DNA from 2 places in the Phytohabitans kaempferiae genome. Region 1 is predicted to be linked to the other one. Evidence: riboswitches for the same ligand, from Rfam matches in the RefSeq annotation. Region 1 holds a riboswitch; the other holds the start of a gene.
What was found. A riboswitch is a leader RNA that binds a small molecule or an ion and turns the genes downstream of it on or off. The one in region 1 is predicted to bind ZMP and ZTP.
Positions count from the first base shown of each region.

Region 2: linked by a shared signal. The riboswitch ahead of glyA (serine hydroxymethyltransferase) and the one ahead of ACFFIA_RS40255 (bifunctional 5,10-methylenetetrahydrofolate dehydrogenase/5,10-methenyltetrahydrofolate cyclohydrolase) in region 1 are both predicted to bind ZMP and ZTP.

Region 1 covers NZ_JBHLUH010000091.1:66,085-71,163, forward strand. Annotated here, with positions in the region: gene trpD (anthranilate phosphoribosyltransferase) at 1-998, shown strand, start outside; gene ACFFIA_RS40240 (alpha/beta hydrolase family protein) at 1,963-2,802, opposite strand; gene ACFFIA_RS40245 (Lrp/AsnC family transcriptional regulator) at 2,792-3,079, opposite strand; gene ACFFIA_RS40250 (hypothetical protein) at 3,076-3,423, opposite strand; ZMP/ZTP riboswitch at 3,491-3,571, shown strand; gene ACFFIA_RS40255 (bifunctional 5,10-methylenetetrahydrofolate dehydrogenase/5,10-methenyltetrahydrofolate cyclohydrolase) at 3,585-4,457, shown strand; gene ACFFIA_RS40260 (hypothetical protein) at 4,593-4,793, shown strand; gene ACFFIA_RS40265 (hypothetical protein) at 4,841-5,079, shown strand, end outside.
Region 2 covers NZ_JBHLUH010000041.1:27,971-33,049, forward strand. Annotated here, with positions in the region: gene ACFFIA_RS20735 (putative bifunctional diguanylate cyclase/phosphodiesterase) at 1-68, shown strand, start outside; gene glyA (serine hydroxymethyltransferase) at 793-2,061, opposite strand; ZMP/ZTP riboswitch at 2,087-2,173, opposite strand; gene ACFFIA_RS20745 (LacI family DNA-binding transcriptional regulator) at 2,179-3,201, opposite strand; gene ACFFIA_RS20750 (extracellular solute-binding protein) at 3,497-4,765, shown strand; gene ACFFIA_RS20755 (carbohydrate ABC transporter permease) at 4,766-5,079, shown strand, end outside.

The DNA.
Region 1 (5,079 bases):
AGCTGTCCACCGCTGACACCGCCTGGGCGATGGGCGAGATCATGAGCGGTTCGGCGACGCCGGTGCAGATCGCCGGCTTCGCCATGGCGCTGCGCGCCAAGGGCGAGACCCCGGCCGAGCTGAGCGGCCTGGTCGAGACGATGCTGGCCAACGCCGCGCTGGTCGACCTCCCCGACGAGGTGCGCGCCAGCGCCGTCGACGTGGTCGGCACCGGCGGTGACCGGGCGCACACCGTCAACATCTCCACCATGACCGCGATCGTGGTCGCCGGCGCGGGCGTGCGCGTGGCCAAGCACGGCAACCGGGCCGCCTCCTCGAAGTGCGGGGCGGCCGACCTGCTGGAGTTCCTGGGCATCCCGCTCGACCTGGGGCCCGAGCAGGTGGCGCACTGCCTCACCGAGGTGGGCATCGGCTTTTGCTTCGCGGCCCGCTACCACCCCGGGATGCGGCACACCTCGGTCCCCCGCCGCGAGCTGGGCGTGCCCACGGTCTTCAACTTCCTGGGCCCGCTCACCAACCCGGCCCGTCCCCGCGCCGGCGTGGTGGGCTGCTTCGACCCCCGGATGGCGCCGGTGATGGCGAGCGTCTTCGCCCAGCGCGGCGACTCGGTGCTGGTCGTGCGGGGCGAAGACGGGCTCGACGAGTTCAGCACGGCGGCGCCGACCCGGGTCTGGGCCGTGCGCGACGGCATCGTCACCGAGCACCTGCTCGACGCGGCCGACCTGGGCATCGCCCGGTCCGCGCCGGGCGACCTGCGCGGTGGCGACGCCGCCTTCAACGCCGACGTGACCCGCCGCCTGCTGGCCGGCGAGCCGGGCCCGGTCCGCGACGCGGTGCTGGTCAACGCCGCGGCCGCGCTGGCCGCCCAGGCCGGCCTCCCGGGCGACCCGCTGGAGTGCATGCGCGAGTCCCTGGCGCGCGCCGCCGAGAGCATCGACAGCGGCGCCGCCGCGAAGAGGCTCGACCGCTGGGTCGAGGTGGCCCGCGCCACGGCCTAGAGACCTTCGCGGTCGAGGTCCGCGCCGCGGTCAGCGCACTCGCCGCACGCTTCTCCGGGCTACCGCGATGTCCGTCGCGCTCCAGGCCGCTGCGTGGGGTCCCCGGGGAGACAGGTGCTTTCCCGCAGCCGCCCGCTCTGCGGTCCACAGCCCCGGCCCCGGCCCGCAGCGGGGGCAGGGCCCGGAAGGTTGAGACCCCACACACGCCCCGGCGGTGGCACACGACCGCCCACCGCCCTTCAGGCTGATGACCACGGGATGCGCAGCGGCCTCGGTCCGGGCGGAGCTGTCGAGTTGGGCGCGCCAACGCGCCCAACTCGCGCTGTATCACCAGCGCGCGTCCGGCACACGGTCTGCCGCCGGCACACTTGCTCAGCTTCGCGATCGGTCGGGATAGTTCGTTGACGTCGGCGGCGCGCGACGCCGGCGGCGGCGTCGGCGTCGGTTCGGACTGCCCACCGGGCAGGCAGCCTTTGGATCAAGACGAGTTATGGCTGCTATTGGCGCCACAAGTCGTCTTGATCCCGCCACTTGTTGATCCATGGCGTGCCCACGTCTTTGGGGGGCGGGGATTGTTCGCGGTCTTGAGGTCAAGGTCGTGCGTGGCGAAGAATCCACCCTCCGGGGTCAATTGGCCGCCACGGACGGACCGCCTCCCCGCCCGGTCAGCCCGGACAGGGGGCTTTGTCAGGGACATAGCCCCTTGCGGCCGGTTTGAATGGGCAATGTCCCCGACAATCGCCCACACACACACCTGCCGGGTCCGGCCCGGCAACCACCGGGCCCGGCATCCACGCCGCGAGTCGCGTATTTCGCGTCCGGCCGGGTTGGGCGCACCGGTGCGCCCAACCCGACAGCTTCCCCAACACACGACACCAGGTCCGAGCGCAGCCCAGCCGCGCAACCGCCTCGACTCCGAAAGCTCCGTCGAGCCGCACAGGCGGCCGCCGATCGGTGCGTGTATTCAGAGGAGGGTCTGTGTCCAGGCGGCGATGCGGTCGGCGACGGGGTCGGCCGCACGTACCCAGGTGAAGTGGTCGGCGCCCGCGATCGCGTGGCGCTCCCGCGTCACCTCGGCGGCGCGCAGCTTGCCGCAGAGGTGGTCGAGCGTCTCGTGCGGCGTGTACTGGTCGTGGTCGACGCTGATCGCCAGCACCGGCGTACGCAGCGCGCCCAGCGCCGCCTCCGCGTCGACGCCGCCCAGCCGGGGGAAGCGGCCGGTGCGGGCGGTGTGTGCCCAGTCACGGATCACGCCCCTCGCCTGCCGGCCGCCGAAGCCCCAGCCGGGCCACACGCGCAGTGCCGCGCTGGTGACGCCGATCGCCTGGGTCATCGCCAGCACGCCGAGGCGGCGGCGCGGATAGACCCGCCAGTACGGCAGGCCGACCGCCATCAGCACCACGCCGTCCACATCGGACTGCCCGGCCAGCGCCAAGTGCAGCAGTGCGGCCTGCCCACCGAGCGAGTGGCCGAGCACGATCCGGCGGCGCCCGTCGAGCCGCGGCTTGAGCGCCTCCTGGACGGCACCGACGTCGTCGGCCAGCTCGGCGTACCCGTACCCAGAGGAACGGCTGGACGGCGGCGTGCTGGCGCCCGTGCCGCGGAGGTCGGCCACGACGACGGCCATGCCGGCCCGGCGCAGTGACGCGGCGAGCGGCCGGTAGTAGCGGGCGCGCACCCCCATCGCCGGCCACACCACGACGACCGGCGGGTCGGCCACGCCGTCGGGCTCGGGGTAGACCTGGAGACCGAGGCGGTCGGTGCCCCGGTCGAGGTACTCCTGGGCGTAATCCTCAGTCGGCATCGTCGAGACCGATCGCGAACGCGCCCTCCAGGTCGTGCTGAGAGTACGCGCGGAACGCGATGTGGGTCTCGGTGTCGAGCACGCCGGGCGTCTTGTTGATCGACCCGGCGATCACCTCGGCGATCTGCTCGTACTCCCGCACGCGCACGATCGCGATGAGGTCGACGTGGCCGGCCACCGAGTAGACCTCGCTGACGTTGGGCAGGGCGGCCAGGGTCTCCGCCACCTCGGGGATCGAGTCGGTCGCGCAGTCGATCAGGACGATCGCGGTGATCACGCGCCTACCCTATCGGCTCCCGCGCCCTGCTCGTCGAGCCAACGGGCGTGCGCCTCCCAGGCCGCCTGTTTGGTGGTGCCGAGGGCGGCGCCGATCTGCGACCACGAGGCGCCGGTGGCGCGGGCCGACCGCACGCCGAGCTGCCGACCGTAGCCGGCCTTGCGCGCGATCAGCTCGCCCAGCGCGAGCATCTCCAGCGCCTCCTCCTTGGTGAGTGGCGGTGCGGCGAACGACTCGTCCTCCTCACCGGGCGAGGCGAGGGCGTCCCGCGTGCGCAGCGTGTCGTAGCGGGCCACGGCCGTCTGCAGAGTGTGCTGGCGCTCCAGCTCGTCCGGCGTCGACATGCCACCACTATCTCGTCAAGACGCCCTGACGTCAAGTTGCCCTGACACCGCGACGCGCGGCATGATGTCCGGCAGCAGCGACTGGCGGCACGGGGATGGATCACCATCGGGGAGCTCGCCGCGGGAGCCGACCGCCTGGGCGCCCGCGCCGAGGAGTCCGCATGCCCTCCACGAGTGAATCCGCCCTCCTCCTGCCCGGCGCGCCGGTCGCCGAGGCAGTCCTGGCCGAGACCGCCGCCGCGACCGCCCGCCTGCGCGAGCGCGGCATCACGCCCAGCCTGGCCACCGTGCTGGTCGGCGATGACGACGCCAGCGCCGGCTACATCCGCATCAAGCAGCGGCAGGCAGCCGAGCTCGGATTCGCATCCCCGCACGAGCACCTGCCGGCCGCCGCCTCCCAGGCCGACCTGCACCGCGTGATCGCCCGCTTCAACGCCGACCCCGCCGTGCACGGGCTGCTGGTGCAGTACCCGATCCCGGCCCACCTCGACTACGACGTCGCGTTGCAGAGCATCGACCCGGACAAGGACGTCGATGGCATGCACCCGCTCAACATGGGCCGCCTGGCGGTCGGTCTGCCCGGCCCGCTGCCCTGTACGCCGGCGGGCATCGAGACACTGCTGGCGCACTACGAGATCCCGGTCTCCGGGCGAGAGGTCGTGATCCTCGGCCGCGGCGCCACGCTCGGCCGCCCGCTGGCGATGCTGCTCGCTCAGAAGCGCCCCACCGCCAACGCCGCCGTCACCGTGGTGCACACCGGCGTCCGCGACTGGCCCCGGTACGCCCGGCGGGCCGACGTCCTCGTAGGCGCGGCCGGCGTACCCGGGATCATCCAGCCTGAGCACGTCAAACCCGGCGCCGTGGTGATCGGCGCGGGCGTCCGCTACGCCGGGCGCCGCCTGCTGCCGGACGTCGACGAGGCGTGCGCGAGCGTCGCCGGCGCCATCACGCCCCGCGTCGGCGGCGTCGGGCCCACGACGGTGGCCATGCTCGTCCGAAACGTGGTGCGGGCGGCCGAGCGGGCCAGCGGGTAGCGCCATTCGAACAGGTGCGCGACACGCCGGCCCACCTCCGCCAACCGGCCGGCGGGTCGTGGCAGCGTGAGAAAGGACACCCGGGTAGTTCCGCCTCCTAGAGCATCACCGCTTCCTAGAGCAGAGGAGAGACCCGTGCGAGAGTTGCGTTGCGTCATCTGCGAGGCCGACATGCCCTTCGAGGCGGTGCCGGCCGACGGCGAGACCGGCGACGAGTTCCCCGAGCTGCTCTGCACCGGCTGCGGCACCGCCGTGGTGGTCGCGCCCTTCACGCTGCGGGTCTGGATGCGCCACCGGGGCAACGCGGTGGCCCCGCAGCAGCGCCGGGCCGCCTGACCGTATTTCGCTGGCCGGCGCCGCCCCGATCGACCATCCTGGCCGGGGTGAACGACGCCGAACGCCGGGTCTGGGGCCGGCTCCCCGCCGGTACGCGCGAGTCGCTGGCCGGGCTCTCCGCCTCCGACCTGCAAACTCTGCTGCTGTCGGTGGCGCGGGCGCGGGCGGCCGAGGTGCGCCCCGCCGGCCTGCTGCGCCGCTGGCGCGAAGACCGCTTCGTCCGCCCCTCCCCCGCCGACCCGCGCGCCGTCGCCGCCCTGGAAGCCCGGATGTGGCGGCTGCTGCC
Region 2 (5,079 bases), on a different contig from region 1:
TCGCCCGTCCCGCGCCTGCGGAGCGCATCGAAGCCTTCCTGGAAGAACACCGCGCCCCGAGCAACTAGCGATCTTTTCGCGCTTTCCGTTGCGGTCGATTCCGGTGTGACAGAGGGGAGCTGCCGCGATGCCCGTCGTGCTCGCGGCCGTTGCTCCCGCGGCCTCATCCTCCGCGTCCCCACGATCGCGGCGCGCGCGACGCCGCCGACGTCGGCGTCGGTTCGGATTGCCCACCGGGCGGGCAGCCTCTGGATCGCTTGGGTTGATCGAGGGCGTGCCCGCGTGCTTTCGCGCGTGGCGAAGAGTTCACCTCTAGGGTCAACTGGTCGCCACGGACGGACCACCTCCCGACCCAGTCAGCCCGGACAAGGGGCTTTGTCGGGGACATAGCCCCTTGAGGCCGGTTTGAAGGGGCAGTGTCCCCGACAATCGCCCACACCTGCCGCCGGGTCCAGCGCGGCAACCACCGGGCCTGGCGTCCACGCCGAGAGTCGCGTATCCCGGCGTCCGGGGCAGGTTGGGTGCACCGGTGCGCCCAGCTCGACAGCTTCTCCAACCCGACACCAGGCCCCAGCGCGGCCCATACGCACTGCTTGGCAGCTTGAGCCCTCTGGCCGGAGGCTACCTGGCGGATGGCCATCCGGCTCGTTCGAGCTTCCTCAACCGCCTCATTGCCTCAAGCCCGGTGGGTTCGTGCCGTCTTCGCCATTCGCAGACACGCCTCGAGGGAAACGCCATGGCTGCTACGGAGCCCGTAACAGCCATAGCGTTCCGCTGACCCGAGAGAGATCGTCAGGCGGACTTGTAGCCCGGTATGGGGTAGGTGGCCAGCAGGTCGCGGACCTCGCCCGCGATCCGCTCGAGCGCCGCCTCGTCCTCCTTGATGGCGGCCGTCACCGCGTCGTCCATCCACGCGGCCACCTGCGGCATCTGCGCCTCGGTCAGGCCGCGCGTGGTCAGCGCCGGCGTGCCGAGCCGGATGCCGGAGGGGTCGAAGGGCTTGCGCGTGTCGAACGGCACCGTGTTGTAGTTGAGCTCGATGCCGGCCCGGTCGAGCGCCTTGGCCGCGGGCTTGCCGCCGATGCTCTTGCTGGTCAGGTCGGCGAGGATCAGGTGGTTGTCGGTGCCGCCCGAGATGAGGTCGAAGCCCCGCTCGACGAGGGCCGCGGCGAGTGCCTTGGCGTTGGCGACCACCTGGGCCGCGTACGCCGCGAACGGCGGCTGCGACGCCTCGTGCAGCGCGACCGCGATGCCCGCCGTGGTGTGGTTGTGCGGGCCGCCCTGGAGGCCGGGGAAGACGGCGCGGTCGATGGCGGTGGCGTGCTCGGCGGTCGACAGGATCATCGCGCCGCGCGGGCCGCGCAGGGTCTTGTGGGTCGTGGTGGTGATGACGTCGGCGTGCCCGACCGGAGTGGGGTGGGCGCCACCGGCGATGAGGCCGGCGATGTGGGCGATGTCGGCGGCGAGCACCGCGCCGACCTCACGGGCGATCTCGGCGAACGCGGCGAAGTCGATCGTGCGCGGGATCGCGGTGCCGCCGGCGAAGATGACCTTCGGGCGCTCGCGGCGGGCGAGGTCGCGCACCTCGTCGAAGTCGATGAGGCCGGTCTCGCGGGAGACCCCGTACGAAACGGAGTTGAACCACTTGCCGGTGGCGGAGACCGACCAGCCGTGGGTCAGGTGGCCGCCCATCGGCAGGGACATGCCCATGACCGTGTCGCCCGGCTGGAGGAACGCCAGGTAGACGGCGAGGTTGGCCGGGGAGCCGGAGTACGGCTGGACGTTGGCGTGCTCGGCACCGAAGAGCGCCTTGGCCCGCTCGATCGCGAGCGTCTCGATCGGGTCGACGAACTGCTGACCCTCGTAGTAGCGCTTGCCGGCGTAGCCCTCCGAGTACTTGTTGGTGAGCACCGTGCCGCTCGCCTCGAGCACCGCCGTGGAGACGTAGTTTTCCGAGGCGATCATGCGGAGCTTGTCGTGCTGCCGCTGGGCCTCACCCTCGACGAGGCGGGCCAGCTCCGGGTCGGCGGCGGTCAGGTGTGGGATCGGTGGCTCGTGCACAGCGACCTCCTGGCATGTCGACGATGACCGGCACCCAGGCGCGCGGTGCCGTGAATCGTGGTCGCTCCCCGGTGGTCTCTTCCACCTCAATGCGCCAGTCGCGAGTACCCCGTGATGTTAGCCCGTCGTGCGCGGAGACGCGGTACTCCCACGAGGAGTCAGGTGCGCGGTCTCATCCTGGTACGCCCCGATCTGCCGACCCTCGATCGCGGCGAGCAACTGCCGGGCGGCGTGGCCGCCGTACGCCGGGATGTCTCGCCCGATCGCGGTCAGCGGAGGGTGGGTGAGCTGGCACAGTGCGGAGTCGTCCCAGGCCACGATCGAGAGGTCACCGGGGACGGCGAGCCCCATCTCCTGCGCCACCGCGAGCCCCGCGATGGCCATCACGTCGTTGTCGTAGATGATCGCGGTGGGGCGGCCGGCGGTGCTGAGCAGGCGGCGCGTGGCGCGGGCGCCCTCCTCGCCGGTGTAGTCGGAGGGCACGCTCACCGACTGCTCCAGCCCCAGCCGCTCGCTGGCGTCGAGGAACGCCTGCTTGCGGATCTCGGTGTGCAGCAGGCCGGGCAGCCCGCCGATCCGGGCGATGCGGCGGTGGCCGAGCGCGACGAGGTACTCCATCGTCTCGACGAGCGCGGCGGCGTCGTCGGCCCACACGCTGGCCAGGCTGCCGGTGTGGCCGGGGCCGCCGATGACGACCGCGGGGAGTTGCAGCTCCTCCAGTACGGGCACGCGCCGGTCGTCGACCCGCAGGTCGCAGACAAAGACGCCGTCGACCCGTCGCTCGCCCCACCAGCGCCGGTACACCGCTATCTCCGCGTCCTGGTCGGCGACGACCTGGAGGGTCAGCGCGTACGAGCGGGCCGACAGCTCCGCCTCCACGCCACTGATCAGCTCCATGAAGAACGGCTCGATGCCGAGGATGCGCGCGGGGCGGCAGAGGGCCAGCCCGACCGCGTTGGCGGTGGCCCCGGAGAGCGCGCGGGCGGCGCTGTTGGGGTTGAAACCGATCTCCTGGGCGATCGCGATGATGCGCTGCCGGGTCGCCTCGGAGACACCGGGCTGCCCGTTGAGGGCATACGACACGGCGCCTTTCGAGACTCCGGCACGCCGTGCGATGTCCGCGATGGTGGGTCGCTTCACGCCGCCTCCTCACCGCGTGAGGAGCCGCCGCTCGCGCAAGCCGCCGAGCCCGGTGGCTCAATCGCAAGCTCGCTCACGTGGCGCTCCTTAGTAACAAGCGGTCTTACGCTACCTCGTGGCCAGCGGAAACGGGCCAGTCGCCGAACGCTTGTCCGGTTAAGTTCCTTTCCGTTAGCGGACGATCAAGCCGTTAACACGCCATTGACACTCTGTGGGACCGGCCGTACCGTGTGCCTACTCAACCGGTTCAGTCAATACTTATCGATGCTGTGGCGCTAGTCATATGGAGGCAGACATGCGTACGCGATTGGCGGTCGTCACGGCCGCGGCCGCGATGACCGCACTCGTGGCCGGCTGCACCACCTCCGGCGGCAGCGACGAGCCGGCCCAGGACGCCGAGGGGCCGGCGACCCTCACCTTCTGGAACACCGGCTCCGACGAGCACGCGGCGGCGCTCCAGGCGGTCGCGGACGTCTACAAGCAATCCCACCCCGACGTGACGATCAAGGTCCAGGCGCTCTCCTGGGACGACGGCCATGCCAAGGTGCTCACCGCCGCCACCTCCAAGACCGGGCCGGACATCATCTCCGGCGGCATGTCGTGGGGCATCGAGTTCGGCGAGCTGGGCGGCATGATCGACCTCAACACGCACGACATCGGCAGCATCAAGCAGCAGACCCGCCCCGAGGTGCTCAAGGCGATCACCTCCTCCGACGGCGCGGTATACGGCGTCTCCTTCGACAACGCGTTCTACCTGCTCTTCTACCGCCCCGACCTGCTGCAGAAGGCTGGGCTGAGCGGCCCGCCGAAGACGTGGGAGGACCTCACCGCCGCGATCACCAAGCTCAAGGCGGCCGGTGTGAAGACCCCGCTGGTGGAAAACTGGAACACCTTCGAGTGGCTGCCCTGGTTCAACTGGCTGAAGCAGGCCGGCGGCTCGCTCTACGCCGACGACTGCTCTAAGGCCACGATCGACAGCGACCAGGCCGTGCTCGCCACCACCACGTGGGCCGACCAGTTCCGCGAGCACGGTGTGCCGAAGGCGGCCACCGACTCGGCCGCCGGCATGGCCAACGGCGAGGTCGCGATGGCGATCGACGGCTCGTGGGTGGCCAACGCGATCGACACCACGCATCCGCAGCTCAAGGGGAAGTGGCAGGTCGCAGCGCTGCCGACCGGTCCGGCGGGCGCCGGCACGTTCGTCGGCGGCCGGATCATCGGCGTGATGTCGTATACCAAGTACCCGAAGGCGGCGGCCGACTTCATCAAGTGGACGTACACCGACGAGGCCATCCAGCTGCTCCAGAAGGAGGTCTACAACCGGGCCGGTGAGCTGTGGCTCTCGCCCCGGTCGGACCAGCTCAACACGCTCAACACGACCGACAACGTCAAGCAGACGCTCGCGACCACCATGGAGACGGTCAGCGGCCCGCCCAACTGCAAGGGCTGGGAGGTCAGCCAGGCCGAGGTGACCAAGAAGCTCCAGTCGGTCGTCAACGACAACGTCGATCCGAAGAAGGCGCTCTCCGAGGCCGCGACGATCATGAACAACAACCTCAAGTAGATGGCCACGCCGACCACCACCGCGCCGGCGCCGGGGGCGCCGGCCGCGGGGGGCCAGGGTCCTGGTCGGGTACGCCGGGCGAAGCGCTCGCCCGAACTGCGGCGCATGCGGCTGCGGCGAGCGCTTCCCGGGTACGTGATGCTGCTCCCGTTCGCGGTGCTGTTCATCGGTTTCCTCGTGTGGCCCCTGCTCAACTCGCTGTACTTCGCGTTCACCAACTACAACGGGGTCAAGCCGCCGTCCTTCCTGGGCATCGACAACTTCCAGCGGCTGTGGTTCGAGGACGAGCGCTTCCGCCAGGCGCTCGCCAACTC